One region of the Microbacterium sp. cx-55 genome, then DNA from elsewhere that is predicted to be linked to it. Evidence: predicted binding sites of a transcription regulator. Region 1 holds the regulator's gene; the other holds the start of a gene.
The links. Region 1 encodes HspR, which represses chaperone genes until heat shock. Its sites were predicted from a motif close to AAGTTGAGTCNNNNNGACTCAACTT; they were not measured.

Region 1 (8,597 bases):
TCGCGACGCTCCGGGTGCTGCACGACGGCGACGTCGCGCGCATCGGCCGGGTGGCGACGGCCGCATCGGCTCGGGGGCAGGGGATCGCGGCTCGGCTGATGGAGCGCGGTGTCGCGCGATGCGAGGAGTGGTGGCCGCAGCATCCGATCGTCCTCGATGCGCAGCAGCATCTCGGCCCCTGGTACGCCCGCTTCGGCTTCGTCATCAGCGGTGAGCCGTTCTCGGAGGATGGAATCCCGCACGTCCCGATGCGCCGCCCCGCCCGCGCCTGACCCCGGCGGGGGCGAGCCCGGCCGACCTCCACCCGCGAGACGGGATCTTCGCGCCGAGACTTGGGGGTAACCCCACGGTCTCGGCGCCCTGATCCCGTCTCGTGGTCGGATGGGGACCCGGCGCCACGATCGTGCTCATGAGGTCGGAGGGGGATGAGGCGGCCTGCCGGGCGGGAATTCTGCGCGGCGGGAGTCGTTGACCGCAGTATGACTACTGTCGGAATCATCGGAGCAGGACACATCGGATCGACCCTCGCGCGCGGGCTCGTCGACCGCGGCTATGACGTCGTGATCAGCAACTCTCGCGGCCCGGAGACCCTCGCGGGCCTCGTCGCCGACCTCGGTCCGCGGGCGACCGCCGGAACGCCTCAGGATGCTGCCGAGCGCGGCGACTGGGCGATCGTCACGGTTCCGCTCCGGGCGCTCGAGTCGGTGCCCGTCGAGCCCCTGGCGGGGAAGATCGTGCTCGATACGAACAACTACTACTGGGAGCGCGACGGCCGCATCTCCGCTCTCGACGAGAAGCGCACGACGACATCGCAGATGCTTCAGGAGCACCTGCCCGCATCCGTCGTCGCGAAGGCCTTCAACCACATCATGTCGGGCGACATCCTCGCGGACGGCACCCCCGCAGGCACCCCGGGACGCCGCGCGCTCGCCACCGCGAGCGACTCCGCCGAGGGTTCCGCATTCGTGACCGCGATCTACGACGAGTTCGGCTTCGACACCGTCAACATCGGACCGCTCGCCGACAGCTGGCGCGTCGAGCGCGACCGCCCGGCGTACGTCGTGCGTCAGGATGCGGCCGAGCTCGAGGCGAACCTGGCCCGCGCCGAGCGCTGACCCGCGCGCCCCGATCGACCACCGAGACGGGATCTTCGCGCCGAGACTTAGGGGTTACCCCACTGTCTCGGCGCGAAGATCCCGTCTCGCGGTTGGATGCAGTGGATGCAGTGGATGCAGCGGATGCAGTGGACGCGAGGTCGGGCAGCGGACGCGCCGCGGCATCCCGCCGCGGGTCAGCGCAGGCGGGTGTGCGGGGGCAGCTTCACGAAGAGCAGGATGATGAGGCCGACCAGCAGCACGAGGCCGAGCCCCAGCACGCCGTAGATGATTGCGCCGAACAGCGCGATCGAGAGCGTCCACGCGGCCGGCGCGAGGAAGCTCGCGACGCGGCCGGTCGTGGCGTACAGGCCGAAGATCTCGCCCTGCATTCCGTTCGGAGTCACGCGCGCGAGAAGCGACCGGCTCGATGCCTGCGCCGGCCCCACGCAGACGGAGAGCGCGAGCCCGCCGATCCAGAAGATGACAGGCCCCAAATCGTGCAGGGCGAACAGCACGACGGCCATCACGACGAGTCCGAGCAGGGCGCCGATGATCACGGCGCGCGCGCCGAACAGGTCGTCGAAGCGGCCGGCGATGATCGTCGAGATGCCCGCGACGATATTCGCCGCGATCCCGAAGATCATGACCTCCGTATCCGAGAAGCCGAAGCCGGCGGCGGCCAGCACGCCGCCGAACGCGAAGACCCCCGCGAGCCCGTCGCGATAGATCGCGCTGGCGAACAGGAACCAGAACGTCGGCCGATGCGTGCGGTAGAGGCGTGCGACGTCCTTCACGAGCACCACGTAGCCGGCGAAGAATCCCACCTTCTGCGCGCCGGGGATCGGAGGCGCTTCCGGAACGTTCTTGAACAGCGGGATGGCGAAGACGAGCGTCCAGATTCCGCATCCGACCGCGATGAGGCGGTAGGCGAGGCCGTTGGACGTGTCCATGCCGAACCAGTCGGCGAACGTGAGCACGACGACGAGTGTGAGCGCCAGAATGCCGCCGATGTACCCGAGGCCCCAGCCGAGCCCGCTCACGCGACCGATCGTGCGGGGCGTCGAGACCTGCACGAGCATCGCGTTGTAGTTCACGCCCGCGATCTCCGACACGACGGCTCCCACCGCCAGCACGATCGCGCCGTACCAGAAGTAGGCCGGGTCGGCGAGGGTGAAGAAGAGCGCGAACTGCAGGAGTGCGAGCAGCACGGTGAACACGCCCAGCCAGCGCTTCTTGCGTCCGGCGCGGTCGGCGGACTGCCCCAGAACCGGGGCGAGCAGCAGGATCAGGATGCCGGCGAGCGTCGTCGCGAGGCCGTACCCGCTCGCGAGGTCGGCGATGGCGCGTTCCTTGACCGCATCCGTGTCGGGGAGGGCGGCGATGTCGGCCGGAAGGAACGAGTCCGACACGATGTACAGCGACGCGAACACGAACGTCAGGATCACCGAGTTGAACGGCTGCGTCGCCCAGTCCCAGAACGCCCACGAGATGACCTGCGTGCGCGGAACCACGCGGTCGGAGTCCGCATCCTGGAACAACTCGCCCATCGGTCCGATCGCGCCGGTGTTGGCGGTCGGCGGCGGCACGGGAGGTGTGGCGGATGCGGCTGACGACCGCGACTCGGGATCCATGTGCGTCACGGTATGGCCCTTCGGTGAACGGGCGGTTTCCGGGAGTGCCGCCGCGCCGCATCCTCGCGGCGTGCGCTCAGGCTACCTGCGCCGCCCGCATCCGCTCGCCCCCGCGCCCTGCCCGCGAGACGGCAACGGAGCGGCGAGACGTCGGCTCCCGACCAACGTCTCGTGCCGAAACTGCAGTCTCGCGGGCGAGAACTCGCCATAGGAGCCGCATGCTGAAAGTTGAGTGGGTTCATGTCAAGTTCATTTGACGGATGCGGGGAGCCCGAGTTACGCTTGAGTCATCGCGGCTCACCTTTGAGTCGCCCCCAGACATTTCCGATCCATACGAAGGAGAAGCACATGCCCCGTGCAGTAGGAATCGACCTCGGTACGACCAACTCCGTGGTCAGCGTCCTCGAGGGTGGCGAGCCGAAGGTCATCGCCAACGCCGAAGGTTTCCGCACCACCCCCTCGGTCGTCGCATTCACGAAGGATGGCGAGGTGCTCGTCGGTGAGACCGCGAAGCGCCAAGCCGTCACGAACGTCGACCGCACCCTCACCTCCGTCAAGCGCCACATGGGCACCGACTGGAAGACCCAGGCGATCGACGGCAAGGGCTACACGCCCCAGGAGATCTCGGCCCGCATCCTGCAGAAGCTGAAGCGCGACGCCGAGGAGTACCTGGGCGACAAGGTGACCGACGCGGTCATCACGGTTCCCGCGTACTTCAACGACGCCGAGCGACAGGCCACCAAGGAGGCCGGTGAGATCGCGGGCCTCAACGTGCTGCGCATCATCAACGAGCCGACCGCCGCCGCTCTCGCCTACGGCCTCGACCGCGGCAAGGAAGACGAGCTCATCCTCGTCTTCGACCTCGGTGGCGGAACGTTCGACGTGTCGCTGCTCGAGGTGGGCAAGGACGACGACTTCTCGACCATCCAGGTGCGTTCGACCGCCGGAGACAACCGTCTCGGTGGCGACGACTGGGACCAGCGGGTCGTCGACTACCTGATCAAGCAGTTCAAGGACACCACCGGCGTCGACGTCTCGGGTGACAAGATCGCCCTCCAGCGCCTCAAGGAGGCTGCGGAGCAGGCGAAGAAGGAGCTCTCCAGCTCCACGTCCACGAGCATCAACCTGCCGTACCTGTCGCTGACCGACTCGGGCCCGGTGTCGCTCTCCGAGACGCTCACCCGCGCGAAGTTCGAGGACCTCACCAAGGACCTCCTCGACCGCACGAAGAAGCCCTTCGAAGACGTCATCCGCGAGGCCGGCATCAAGGTCGACGACATCGACCACGTCGTGCTCGTCGGTGGATCGACCCGTATGCCCCAGGTCGCCGAGCTCGTGAAGAAGCTCACCGGCAAGGAGCCCAACAAGGGCGTGAACCCGGATGAGGTCGTCGCCGTCGGCGCTGCCCTCCAGGCCGGTGTCCTCAAGGGCGAGCGCAAGGACGTCCTCCTCATCGACGTGACCCCCCTGAGCCTCGGAATCGAGACCAAGGGCGGCATCATGACGAAGCTCATCGAGCGCAACACCGCCATCCCGACCAAGCGCAGCGAGACCTTCACGACCGCCGACGACAACCAGCCGTCGGTCGCCATCCAGGTCTTCCAGGGCGAGCGCGAGTTCACCCGCGATAACAAGCCGCTCGGTACCTTCGAGCTGACCGGCATCGCGCCGGCGCCTCGGGGCATCCCGCAGGTCGAGGTCACCTTCGACCTCGACGCCAACGGCATCGTGCACGTGTCCGCCAAGGACAAGGGCACCGGCAAGGAGCAGTCGATGACCATCACCGGCGGCTCTTCGCTGCCGAAGGAAGACATCGAGCGGATGGTGCGCGAGGCCGAAGAGCACGCGGCCGAAGACAAGAAGCGTCGCGAGTCGGCCGAGGTGCGCAACCAGGCCGAGACGCTCTCGTACTCGATCGAGAAGCTCATCGCAGACAACGCCGACAAGCTGCCCGAAGACGTCAAGACCGACGTGCAGGCCGATGTCGACGCGCTGAAGACCGCGCTCGCGGGCGAAGACGATGACGCCGTGAAGACGGCCTTCGACAAGCTCAACCAGAGCCAGGGCAAGCTCGGCGAGGCCATCTACGCCTCCTCGCAGTCCGAGCCGTCTCCCGCGGCAGACGGCGACGCTCCCGCCGGTGACACCGGATCGGCATCCGCCGACGAGGATGTCATCGACGCCGAGGTCGTCGACGACGAAGACGACAAGAAGTAAGAGAGTCGACATGACCGACAAGAACTTCGACAACGCCGGCTCCGACGCGGGTCGCGGCGACGACGAGGTTCGGCCGAACGAGGAGGGTGCGGAGGCTCAGGCCTCCGCCCCCACCCCGTCGGAACCGGAGCTCACGATCGACGACATCCTCGGAGCCGAACAGAACGTGGATGCGGCGGCGGAGGACGCGGCGCTGAACGACCACGAGTCCGCCCTGCTGGGCGACCTCAAGCGTCTGCAGGCCGAGTACGCGAACTACCGGCGTCGCACGGAAGACCAGCGCGAAGTCGAGATCGAGCGCGCCAAGGGCTCGGTCGCGAAGAACCTGCTGCCCGTGCTTGATGACCTCGACCGCGCGGCCAAGCACGGCGACCTGGTCGATGGCACCCCGTTCGCGGCGATCGCGGAGAAGATGCGGAGCATCGCGGAGCGCGTGGGTCTGTCGACCTACGGTGCGGTGGGCGACGTGTTCGACCCGCAGCAGCACGAGGCGATCTTCCAGCAGCCGACCCCCGGTGCGACCGAGACGACCGTCCTCGACGTCGTCGAGGTCGGTTACCGCCTCGGATCGATCGAACTTCGTCCCGCGAAGGTCGTCGTTGCCGTTCCGGCGGACTAGGAGGCGCGTGTGGCAAGTCAGGATTGGTTCGATAAGGACTTCTACGCGACGCTCGGCGTCTCGAAGGACGTCGCCGACGCCGATCTGAAGAAGACCTACCGCAAACTCGCCCGCAAGTATCACCCCGACTCCAATCAGGGCGATGCGACGGCCGAGGCCAAGTTCAAAGAGGTCAGCGAGGCGTACGCCGTGCTGAGCGACAAGGAACAGCGCGAGGAGTACGACCAGATCCGCGCGATGGGCTCCGGTGCCCGCTTCACGGCGGGCGGCCAGGGCGCCGGCGGGTTCGAGGACGTGTTCTCGCGGTTCGGTCAGGGCGGTGCCCGAAGCGGTACCCGCTTCGACGCACCCGAGGGCTTCGACGACTTCTTCACGATGTTCAACCAGGGCTCCGGCGGCTTCGGCTCCGGGCGCTTCGGGCAGACCACCGGCGGTTACCGCGGGGCGGGCGGCCCCACCCGGGGCGCCGACGTCACGGCGCGTACCACCCTCGATTTCGTGACCGCCGCGGGCGGCGAGACGATCTCGCTCCAGGGCGAGGACGGCAAGCCCTTCAAGGTGAAGATCCCCGCGGGCGTCGCGGACGGGCAGAAGATCCGTCTGCGCGGACGCGGGCGGCCTTCACCCGACGGCGGTGAGAACGGCGACATCGTCGTGCAGATCTCGGTGCGTCCGCATCCGGTGTTCGTCCGCGATGGGCTGAACCTCCGGCTGACCGTGCCCATCACGTTCACCGAGGCCGTGCTCGGCGCGACGATCGAGGTTCCGGCGCTCGGCGGTGAGACCGTGAAGCTGCGGGTTGCTCCCGGCACGCCGTCCGGACGCGTCCTTCGCGTCAAGGGCCGTGGCATCCAGACGCCGAAGGGCACCGGCGACCTGCTCGCCGAGGTCCAGGTCGTCGTGCCCACCCACCTCGACGACGCCGCCCGCGCGGCGCTCGAGCGGTTCCAGGAACTCGAGCCCAAAGAGAACCCCCGGGCCGACATGATGAGTCGCGCCCGCAACTGACCGAGCGCAGGAGGTGATGCACATGGATGATGAGATCGACGCCGAGACTCCTGTCTTCGCCATCGCGACGGCCGCCGACCTGGCCGGCATGCATCCGCAGACCCTCCGCCAGTACGACCGCCTCGGACTCGTCGTACCCAACCGCACGAAGGGCGGCTCGCGCCGCTATTCGGTGCGGCACGTCGAGCAGCTGCGCGAAGTCTCCCGGCTCTCCGCCGACGGCATGAGCCTGCCCGCGATCGCGCGGATCATCGAGCTCGAGAACCAGGTGCGCGAACTCCACCAGCGCGTGGTCGGACTCGAGTCCCGGATGCGGGAAGAGCTCGCCAAGCGCCCCGGTGCGCGCGTGTTCGCCGCCGGGGCCACCGGCTCGGTCGTCACGATCCGCTCGGGCACGCGCGTGCGCCGGGCGACCGACGTGGTCGTGTGGCGCCCGCGGCGCGAGCTGCCGCCGAGCGGAGACTGACGCCGGCTCCCTAGAGTGCTGCCATGAGCGAGCAGCACGCGCCAGACCGCCCGCACCGCGGGCACGGCGACGAGTCCGAAGAATCACACCGGCGTGGCGGCGATCCGCGCGGGGAGACCGCCGCGACCCGCCGCTGGGAGAAGGCCACCTTCTGGCCCCTCACGGCCGCCGCGCTCGCCTTCATCGTCGCGCAGACCGTGCACGTGCTCGCTCAGGTCACCGACGGTCTCGCCGCCGTGACCGGAACGATCGTGGGCGTGACATGGGCGCTGTTCATCGCCGACTACCTCGCGCGCCTCGCGATGTCGCGCCCCCGCGGGCGCTGGTTCCGCGCGCATCTGTTCGACCTCGCTGTTGCGGCGCTGCCCGTGCTTCGACCGGTTCGACTGCTGGGTGCGCTGACCCGGATCCCCGCGTTCACCCGGACGGCCGCCGGTTCGCTCCGCAGCCGGTTGCTCGTCTACGGCTTCGGTGCTGCACTGCTGCTGATCTGGACGGCCTCGGTCACGGTCCTCGGTTTCGAGCGGGCGGCGCCGGGCGGCACCATCCGTTCCTTCGGCGACGCCGTCTGGTGGGCCTTCTGCACGGTGACGACGGTCGGCTACGGCGACTTCGTGCCGGTGACGGTGCCCGGTCGGATCATCGCGGTCGGCCTGATGTTCGGCGGTGTGGTTCTGGTGGGGCTCATCGTCGCGACGTTCTCGTCGTGGGTGATGGAACGCGCAACGCGTACGCACATCGAGCAGCGACCGGCGACGCGCGGAGACATCCAGCGGCTCGAGGCGGAGCTGCGCGGCGACCGCCCCGACCCGCCGGTCGACTGACCTGACGCCGTCTCCTCCCGGGGGTGGATGCGGATGTCGGAGGGTGGGCCTAATCTGGCCCTGCGCAGGAATCTCCTGCCTGACGAACCCGGAGTCGACGTGCTCGGCAAGCTGCTCATCCGCTACCTCTCGACCTACCGCTGGCTGCTGCTCGCGGTGCTGGTCTTCCAGTTCGCGTCGGCGATGGCCTCGCTCTATCTGCCGCGCCTGAACGCCGACATCATCGACCGCGGCGTCGCCCAGGGCGATACCGCCTTCATCTGGTCGCAGGGCACGATCATGCTCGTGATCTCGCTCGGCCAGATCACGGCATCCATCATCGCGACGTACTTCGCCGCGCGGGCCGCCATGTCGGCCGGCCGCGACATCCGCCGCGACGTCTTCGAGAAGGTCAGCGGGTTCTCCGAGCGCGAGGTGTCGCAGTTCGGGCCGGGTTCGCTCATCACCCGCAACACGAACGACGTGCAGCAGGTGCAGATGCTGGCGATGATGGGCGCGACGATGCTCGTCACCGCGCCGCTTCTCGCGATCGGCGGCATCGTCATGGCGCTCCAGCAAGACGTCGGCCTCAGCTGGCTGATCGGTGTCGCCGTCCCCGCGCTGCTGCTCATCGCGGGCCTCGTCATCAGCCGGATGGTGCCGCTGTTCCGGCAGTTCCAGAAGAAGCTCGATGCGGTGAACCGCATCATGCGCGAACAGCTCACCGGTGTGCGTGTCGTGCGCGCGTTCGTCCGT
Region 2 (8,597 bases), 830 kb from region 1:
ACTCGGCCCTCGGCGGGGATCGTCTCGGGCAGATGCTCGAGCAGGAATCGCGTGCCGATGTCGATGGACGTGCCGGCGAAGACGCCGCCGAAGCCGCAGACGACCAGCCCGTCGTGGGTCGCGCGACGGGGTTCCGGGTCGCGGCCGTTCCGGGGGCCCTGAGCGATGAGCACCCGCGACTTCTGTCGGGCGTGGGTCACGTCGACGCGGGAGAAGTTCTCACCGAGGACGGCGTTCATGCCGACCGACATATGCTTCAGGCGGCCGCCGGCGAAGACCACGACATCGGGTGCCGCGTGTGCGGCGATGGCTCCCGCGATGTCGCGCAGCTCATCGAGCGACTTCGGCAGCCGGAGCAGGACGACGCGCGCGCCGCGCAGCAGCTCGGGGAGAGGGGAACGGATGCGACCGCATCCGTGAGTCCGGTGCGTTCCCCGTTCGCTGCGAGCGCACGTTCGCCGAGCAGGGAGTCCTGGTGCACGCGCACGACGCCGTCCGTGCCCGCGTCGGCCGCTCCGAGGGTCATCGCTCCGTATCCGTCGCCGATGACAGCGATGTCGGTGCGGGGGAGATCAGCGCGGGCGGCGGCGGATTCGTCGAGAATCAGGCGGTCCGCCGCATCCACCGCGAGCTGATCCGGCCCTTCGATGTCGGGCCAGCGTCGCAGGGCATCGAAGGAGAATGTCACCCGTCCACGCTACTGCCCGGCCCGCGGTCGGGCGCGCCGGTAGCATGGGATGATGCCAGACTCGCCGCAGGCGCAAGCCGCCGGTCGGCGACCTCCCTTCAGTCCCGTGATCTCGCTGTTGACGGTCGCCTCTGTCTGGGACGGCCGTCTCAACGCCGCACTCAAGCCCCTCGGTCTCACGACCCGGAAGTACGGGCTGCTCGCCCACGTTCAGGCGACGCCCGGTATCTCGTTCTCGGAGCTCGCGCGCCGTTCGCAGATCACGGTGCAGACCGCCCACACCGCGGTCAAAGCGCTCGCCGCCGAGGGATTCGTCGAGGACGTCATGGCGCACGCCGGCTCTGCTTCCGACCTCCGGGTGACCGAGAAGGGAACCGAGGCTCTCGCGGCGGCCGATGAGCAGCTCGCGGCCCTCGACCGGGTCTTCGGTGGGGGTGTGCCCGAACTCACGACCGCACTCCGGGGACTGCACGAAGCGCCGTTCGGAGAGAACCTTCAGGAACACTGAAGCTATCTCCGCTAGCGTGGGGAGCGGCGATCGCACCCGACCCGCGGACGCCGTGGAGGATGCCCGTGTTCCGCACGCCCCTGGCGCTGTTCCGTACTCTCGCGATCGCCGAAGCCGTCTCCTGGACGCTTCTGATCGCGGGGCTGATCATCCGTGCGACGGCCGATGCGCCGATCGCGGTCACGATCGGCGGCGCGATCCACGGCTTCGTGTTCCTCTCCTACGGCGCGACCGCGATCATCGTCGCGAAGAATCAGCGCTGGTCGGCGGGTGCCGCGATCCTCGCCATCGGCAGCGCCGTGATTCCTTACGCGACGATCCCTACCGAGCTCTGGCTGCACCGCACATCACGCCTGAGCGGCGAATGGCGCCGCACGGAGACCGCCGACCCGCGCGACGCGCGGTGGCATGACCGGCTTCTGCGGATGCTGCTGAACCACCCGTGGGCGTTCGGAATCGCGATGTTCGTGCTGGTCGTGCTCGCGTACGTCGTGCTGCTGAACGCGGGCCCTCCCGGCGGACGCAGCTGACGGGCGCGGCTCTTATCGAGCGCGGCGCTTATCGCGCGCGGTCCTTATCGAGCGCGGCGGACGTGGATCGGCAGTGCCATCGCCAGCGAGATGAGCAGGATGCCGGAGACGAAGACGATCGCCTGGAATCCCTCGAGCGAGAAGGAGATGCCGAACGCGAACATCCCGAGCAGGAACAGCAGCAGGGACACGATGAACATGGAACTCCTTCGCAAAGACTGCCCCCAGCGTATCCGCTTCGACGCACTTCCGTGTCTCGTGACCGCTAGGACGACGACGGCGGGGCGCCGGGGATCGCGGATGCGGGCGGCCGCACGTCCCGCGCGAGCCGGGTCGCTCCCACCACGGCCGCCGGCATGGTCAGAACGGCGCCCAGCGGGATGAGGAAGCACAGCTGCGTCGCGACGCCGAAGCCGAACGCGCGCGCACGGTGTGCGCGCAGCATCCGTCGTCGTGCGCGGTGGTCGATACCGCGCGCGGTGAGCGCTCGTCCGGACAGTTCGTCGGCGAGGATCCAGCCCGACAGCAGGATGCCCGTGATTGCACCGAGCGCGCCGCCGACGAACGGGATCAGCCCGACGGCGAAGGCGATGATCGCGGCCAGGATGCCGCGGAGGATGAGGGATGCGGCGTCCGCGATCCCGGCCCAGAAGCCGCCGTCCGTGTCGAGCGGTTCGCCCGGCGCCTCCGCGGCTTCCACGCCGCGCCAGATGCGGTCGTAGAACGGTTCGCCGATCAGGAGCGTCAACGCGGTGAACAGGGTCGCGGAGAGCAGGAGCGCCGCGCCGAACACGGCGGTGCCGGCGGCGATCCGGACCACGAACGGCCACGGCGCGTCCCACCCGTTCGCGAACGGGGTGAGGGTCTCGGCGAGCGGGGCGATCCAGAATCCCAGGGTGACGAGGGCCGCCGCGAGCACCAGGCTCACGACGGCGGCGGGGACGAGGCCGAGGAGCATGAGCCCCGGTCGCACGCGCCACCATCCGAAGCCGCCGAGCAGGGTGCGCACTCCCGCGAAGAACTCCGACACGACGCCATCGCGGCGGGGATGTTCGACGTGCGTCATCGGGAGTCCTCCGGCTGCGGGATGGATTCGAGAGTATCTGGGAATAGCGCGAGCGCGGGACCGTTTAACTTGATAGAACCGTGCTCAACTACGCAAAATATAGTTGAGCCACCCCCACTCACTTGCCCCCAGGAGGCATACATGCCCGAAGACGTCACGGGCCCGTCCGACACCGACGGCCAGAGCGCATTCGACGAGTTCCTCAGCCGCTACCTGCGCGGCGAGCAGGCTCGCGCGGCGCGGTCGATCGACCTCAGTCGGTTCCTCAGCATGGGTACGCAGCAGATCCTTCAGGACGCCGGACGCTTCGCGCTCGCGCGCGGTCAGCACGAACTCGACGTGCTGCATGTTCTGTACGCCATCGTCCAGCACGCGTCTGCCCGCGAGGCCGTCGCTCGCGTCGGTTCCGACCCGGACGCGATCGAGCGTTCGATCGAAGAGCGCCTCCCGCAGGAGGGGCCGGCGGCCGATGTCGACACGGCCGTGCTGACCACATCCGTGCAACGCGCGCTGTTCCACGCCTTCCAGGTCGCACGCTCCTCGGGGTCGACCTACATCGATCCCGAGCACCTCTTCTTCGCGCTCGTGCTCGCGCAGGACAGCCCGGCCGGCCGGGTGCTCGCCGACGCCGGCGTGACGGCCGAAGCCCTCACCGAGGGACTCCGGGAGCCCGTCGCGCCGGGAACGGACGCGACCGAGGCACGTGACGGCGCCGCCACGATGCTCGACACGTACGGCGACGACCTGACGGCGCGCGCCGCCGCGGGGGAGCTCGACCCGGTGATCGGCCGGGCCGACGAGATCGAGCAGACCGTGGAAATCCTCAGCCGTCGCACGAAGAACAACCCCGTGCTGATCGGTGAAGCGGGCGTCGGCAAGACCGCGATCGTCGAGGGCCTCGCCCGCGCGATCGTCGCCGACGACGTGCCCGAGCAACTGCGCGGAAAGCGGGTCATCTCGCTCGACCTCGCGGCCATGCTCTCCGGCGCGCGGTACCGCGGCGACTTCGAAGAGCGCCTGACCAAGACGATGGACGAGATCGCGGACCTCCGCGGCGACGTCATCGTGTTCATCGACGAGGTGCACACCGTCGTCGGTGCGGGCGCCGGTGGCGACGGCGCGATGGACGCGGGCAACATCCTCAAGCCGCGCCTCGCGCGCGGCGACCTGCACCTGATCGGCGCCACGACGCTCAAGGAGTACCGCGTCATCGAGAAGGACTCGGCGCTCGAACGCCGCTTCCAGCCGGTGCGGGTCGGTGAGCCGTCGATCGTGGACGCCGTGGAGATCCTGAAGGGCCTGCGGCCGGCGTACGAAGAGCACCACCGTGTCACGTACACGGATGCCGCGCTCGCCGCGGCCGTCGAACTCAGCGACCGCTACGTCACCGATCGCGTGCTGCCCGACAAGGCCATCGACCTGATCGACCAGGCCGGCGCGCGTCTGCGCCTGCGCCTCGGCGCGGGGGTCGACACGGCCGCGCTGATGGCGGAGTTCGCGGTGCTCGAGGCGGAGAAGAACTCTGCCGTCGCCGCCGAACGGTACGAGGAGGCGTCGCGCCTGCGAGATGAGATGACGCGCGTTCGCAGCCGGATCGACGAGGCCACGAGCGTTCAGTCCGAGCGCCCGGATGCGGTCGTCGACGAACCGCAGATCGCGGCGGTCATCAGCCGGGCGACCGGCATCCCCGTGAACCGGATCACCGAGTCCGAGCGCGAGCGTCTCGCGACTCTCGAGCAGGAGCTGCACAACCGCGTCATCGGCCAGGATGCGGCCGTCACGGCCGTCGCGACATCGGTGCGGCGCAATCGCACCGGGATGGGCGATCCGCACCGCCCGATCGGGTCGTTCCTGTTCCTCGGCCCCACCGGCGTGGGGAAGACCGAGCTCGCCAAGACCCTCGCGCAGTCGCTGTTCGACGATGAGAACGCGGTGATCCGCTTCGACATGAGCGAGTTCGGCGAGCGCCACACGGTATCGCGGCTCGTCGGTGCTCCTCCCGGATACGTCGGATACGACGAGGCCGGACAGCTGACCGAACGCGTGCGTCGGAATCCCTACGCCGTCGTGCTCTTCGATGAGATCGAAAAGGCGCACCCGGATGTGTTCAACCTGCTGCTGCAGGTCTTGGACGACGGGCGCCTGACCGACGGCCAGGGGCGCACGGTGGACTTCCGCAACACGGTCATCGTGATGACCTCGAACATCGGTGCCGAATTCCTCGCGTCGCGGTCGGGGGCCATCGGCTTCATCGCCGACGGCGGCGGCGCCACCGGGTTCGGTTCCGAGGGCGACCTGCGTGATCGCGTCATGGCGAAGGTGCGGGAGGCCATGCGGCCCGAGTTCCTCAACCGCATCGACGACATCGTGCTGTTCCGGAAGCTCGATCGCCCGCAGCTCCGCGAGATCGTGTCGCTCATGCTGACCACGACCGAGGGTCGACTGGGAGCCCGCGAGATCGGGTTCGAGGTGTCGGAGTCGGCGGTGGATTGGCTCGCCGACCGCGGGTACGAGCCCGAGTACGGCGCGCGCCCGCTCCGCCGCCTCATCCAGCGTCAGATCGATGACCGCATCGCCGACCTGCTCGTGAGCGGCGAACTCGGCGACGGGGGCGCGGTGCGGGTGGATGCGGTCGGCGGTCAGCTGGTCGTGGCGTCGGTGAGCGTGCTCGCCGACGCGGCCTGACGATCACGGATGAAGAGCCCGGGGCCCACCGCCCCGGGCTCTTCGTCATCTGCCGGGCTGCGCGCCTGCGGGTCTGCGGGGCGGCGCGTCGGACGGCGGAGGGCGAGTCCTGTGCGCCGGATGCGGCCTCCGGGCGCAAGCTCGGTACATGACATCCGCCACCATTTCGCTCGGCGTCGCCGGGTCGCTCGGCCCCGCCCTCATCGCCCGGATCGCCGGTTCCGCCGAGCGAGCCGGCTTCCACGCGCTCTGGGTCAACGACACCCCGGACGGCGATGCCCTCGCCGCACTCGCGGCGGCCGCCGCCGTGACCGAGCGTCTGGTCCTCGCCACCGGGGTCGTGCCGCTCGACCGCCGCGCCCCGAGCGAGATCTCCGACGCCGTCTCGCGCATCGACGCGCCGGATTCCCGCATCCGGATCGGGCTCGGTTCGGGCGCCGCCCGGACCGGCCAGCTCGCGCTCGTGCGCGACGGCGTCCGCCGCATCCGCGATCGACAGGCGGTCGGCCTCGTGGTCGGGGCCCTCGGGCCGCGGATGCGTGCACTCGCCGCCCGCGAGGCCGACGGTCCGCTGCTGTCGTGGCTTCCGCCCGCGGTTGCCGCCGAGCAGAGCCGTGACGCGCACGATCTCGCGCCCGCCGCACGGGTGTGCCTGTATGTTCGCGCGGCGGTCGACGCCGCGGGGATCGAGCGGATGCGGGAAGAGGCCGCGCGATATGCCACCTACCCGAACTACGCCGCGAACTTCGCCCGGCTGGGCGTCGGCGTCGAGTCCACGGTCCTTCCCGCGCCGGGCGACGACGGCATCGCGGCGGGTCTGGTGCCGTATCTCGGCGCCGTCGACGAGGTCGTGCTGCGGGCCATTCCCGCCGACGACAGCCCCGACGCCTACGCACGTTTCATCGACGCGGCTGCCGCCGCCATCACCGCAGCACGCGACACCGCAGAACAGGACGCCGCAGCACGTGACGCCGCAGCACGCGACGCCGCAGAACAGGCCGGCGCGTGAGGCGCGGACGCGGTGGGCACCGCATCCGTTCCGTGTTGCGAACCATCGCACGCCTCGCGCTCGCCGCGCTGCTGACGGCCGCGGGTGTGTCGCACCTCACGTGGGGGCGCCGCGGTTACCGCATCGTCGTGCCGGAGTGGGCGACGCGGATGCTCCACACGAGCACGGATGCGATCGTCGTCGGCTCCGGCGTGGCGGAGATCGCTCTCGGCGCCGCGGCGCTCCTGCCCCCGCCGCGGCGAGCGATCGCGGGCTACGCGATCGCCGCGTTCTTCGTGGCGGTGTTCCCGGGCAACGTCCACCAGTGGCGAACGGGCCGGCCCGCGCCGTTGATGCGAACCGATCGGGCGCGTTTCGGACGGTTGTTCCTGCAACCGGTGCTGGTCGTCTGGGCACTGTGGGCCACGGGCGGGTCCGGTCGCCGCGCCTGACCAGCGCATCGGCATCGACACCGGCATCGGCATCGATGTCGCGCTGACGGGCGTCCGCCGGTCAGCACAGCGCGTCGCGAGACATTCGGGCTCGACACGAGCCGCGTTCGGGAGTGGACTGAGGACATGAGGAATTTCGCGCGTTGGCTGCTCGCAGCCGCCATGGTGTTCGCCGGCGTCAGCCACCTGTTCTGGGCCCGGAAGGAATTCCAGGCGCAAGTGCCGGACTGGACGACCGAAGTGGTGCCGCTCGACAAGGACGCCGTCGTGCTCGCGTCGGGCGTCGCCGAGATCGCCCTCGGCGCCTCGCTGGTCGCCCTGCCTCGACACCGTCGCAGCGCCGGCACGGTTCTGGCCCTCTTCTTCGCGGCCGTTTTCCCGGGCAACATCGCGCAGTTCACGTACCGCCGCGACGGCTTCGGTCTGGACACCGACGTGAAGCGTCTCGTGCGGCTCTTCTTCCAGCCGGTGCTCATCGCGTGGGCGCTCTGGAGCACGCGCACCCCGCGCGCCTGACACCCGAGCGGCTCAGGAGACCCGTGCCCGGTAGCGGTGCTCGGGTCGCCCGGTCGCACCGTAACGGAGCCCCACCTCGACGAGCCCGCGGGTCGCGAGCGTCGACAGGTGTCTCTGCGCCGTCGCCCGGGAGATCCCGGCGCGTTCGGCGATCTCGGCGGCCGACGCCTCCTCGACGCCGAGCGTGCCCAGAATGAGCTGCTCGGTCGCCGACCGCGACACGGATGCGGCGTCGCCGGCCCCGTGCACGATCGCCGCAGCGCGGTCGATCTCCTCCTGCGACAGCGCGCGATCGGCGTCGATGAGGTTGCGGTAGCGCGCGTACCGATCGAGCCGCTCGCCGAGTACCCGGGTGTCGAACGGCTTCACGAGATAGCCGAGCGCGCCGGACCGGAGCGCCCGGCGCACCGTGGCGGCATCCGATGCCGCCGAGAGCACGAGCGCGTCGATGCCCGAGGTGCGCATCAGGTCGATGCCGTCGCCATCCGGAAGATAGACGTCGACGAGCAGGAGGTCGGGGGTGTCGGCGCGCAGGGCGGCGCGCGCCGCGTCGATGCTCCGCACCGGATCGAGCGCGGTGAAGCCCGCGCGGTCCGCCACGATGTCGCGGTGGATGCCGCCGACGCGGAAGTCGTCGTCGACGATCAGAACCCGGATGTCGGTCATTGCTTCTCCTCCTGAGACGCCGTCGCCGCGCGACCGGTCATGACGCCCGGCAACCGCGCACCGAAGACGGCGCCGGACGCCGGCCCTCCGGCGTCCACGAGCCAGACGTCTCCGCCGCGCCGACGCGCCAGATCGCGCGAGAGCGGCAGGCCGATGCCGAGGCCGTGCACCCGGTCGATGGGTGGTTCGGGGTGGGCGTCCGCGGTGGCGGCATCCGGATTCCGCGGGGCGAACACGACCGATGGATCGGCGACGCCCGGGCCCGAGTCGGCCACGGTGACGACCAGGGTGTCGCCGTCGTCGAGCAGGGTGACCTCGACGGTGGGCGTGCGGTCGCCGCCGACCGCGGCGGTGACGGCGTTGTCGATCAGGTTGCCGAGCACCGCGGCGACGTCTTCGGCCTCCGCGACCTGCCCCCAGAGGAGGGTGTCCTCACCGATCGTGAGCGTCGCGCCACGTTCGGCCGCTGCGATGGCCTTCGCTCCGAGGAACGAGCGG

Region 2: LQ938_RS10830 (ATP-dependent Clp protease ATP-binding subunit) is a predicted target of HspR. The motif match lies at 2,859-2,883, and genes of this name have one in related genera.

What each region holds. Positions count from the first base shown of each region.
Region 1 covers NZ_CP088261.1:3,123,678-3,132,274, reverse strand. Annotated here, with positions in the region: gene LQ938_RS14685 (GNAT family N-acetyltransferase) at 1-272, shown strand, start outside; gene LQ938_RS14680 (NADPH-dependent F420 reductase) at 480-1,115, shown strand; gene LQ938_RS14675 (MFS transporter) at 1,292-2,728, opposite strand; gene dnaK (molecular chaperone DnaK) at 3,077-4,945, shown strand; gene LQ938_RS14665 (nucleotide exchange factor GrpE) at 4,956-5,564, shown strand; gene LQ938_RS14660 (DnaJ C-terminal domain-containing protein) at 5,574-6,572, shown strand; gene LQ938_RS14655 (heat shock protein transcriptional repressor HspR) at 6,589-7,038, shown strand; gene LQ938_RS14650 (potassium channel family protein) at 7,062-7,862, shown strand; gene LQ938_RS14645 (ABC transporter ATP-binding protein) at 7,962-8,597, shown strand, end outside.
Region 2 covers NZ_CP088261.1:2,297,622-2,306,218, reverse strand. Annotated here, with positions in the region: partial or broken gene LQ938_RS10855 (class I SAM-dependent methyltransferase) at 1-688, opposite strand, end outside; gene LQ938_RS10850 (MarR family winged helix-turn-helix transcriptional regulator) at 741-1,196, shown strand; gene LQ938_RS10845 (DUF3817 domain-containing protein) at 1,262-1,726, shown strand; gene LQ938_RS10840 (hypothetical protein) at 1,771-1,926, opposite strand; gene LQ938_RS10835 (EI24 domain-containing protein) at 1,992-2,792, opposite strand; gene LQ938_RS10830 (ATP-dependent Clp protease ATP-binding subunit) at 2,934-5,477, shown strand; gene LQ938_RS10825 (LLM class flavin-dependent oxidoreductase) at 5,626-6,486, shown strand; gene LQ938_RS10820 (DoxX family protein) at 6,522-6,917, shown strand; gene LQ938_RS10815 (DoxX family protein) at 7,044-7,433, shown strand; gene LQ938_RS10810 (response regulator) at 7,446-8,099, opposite strand; gene LQ938_RS10805 (sensor histidine kinase) at 8,096-8,597, opposite strand, start outside.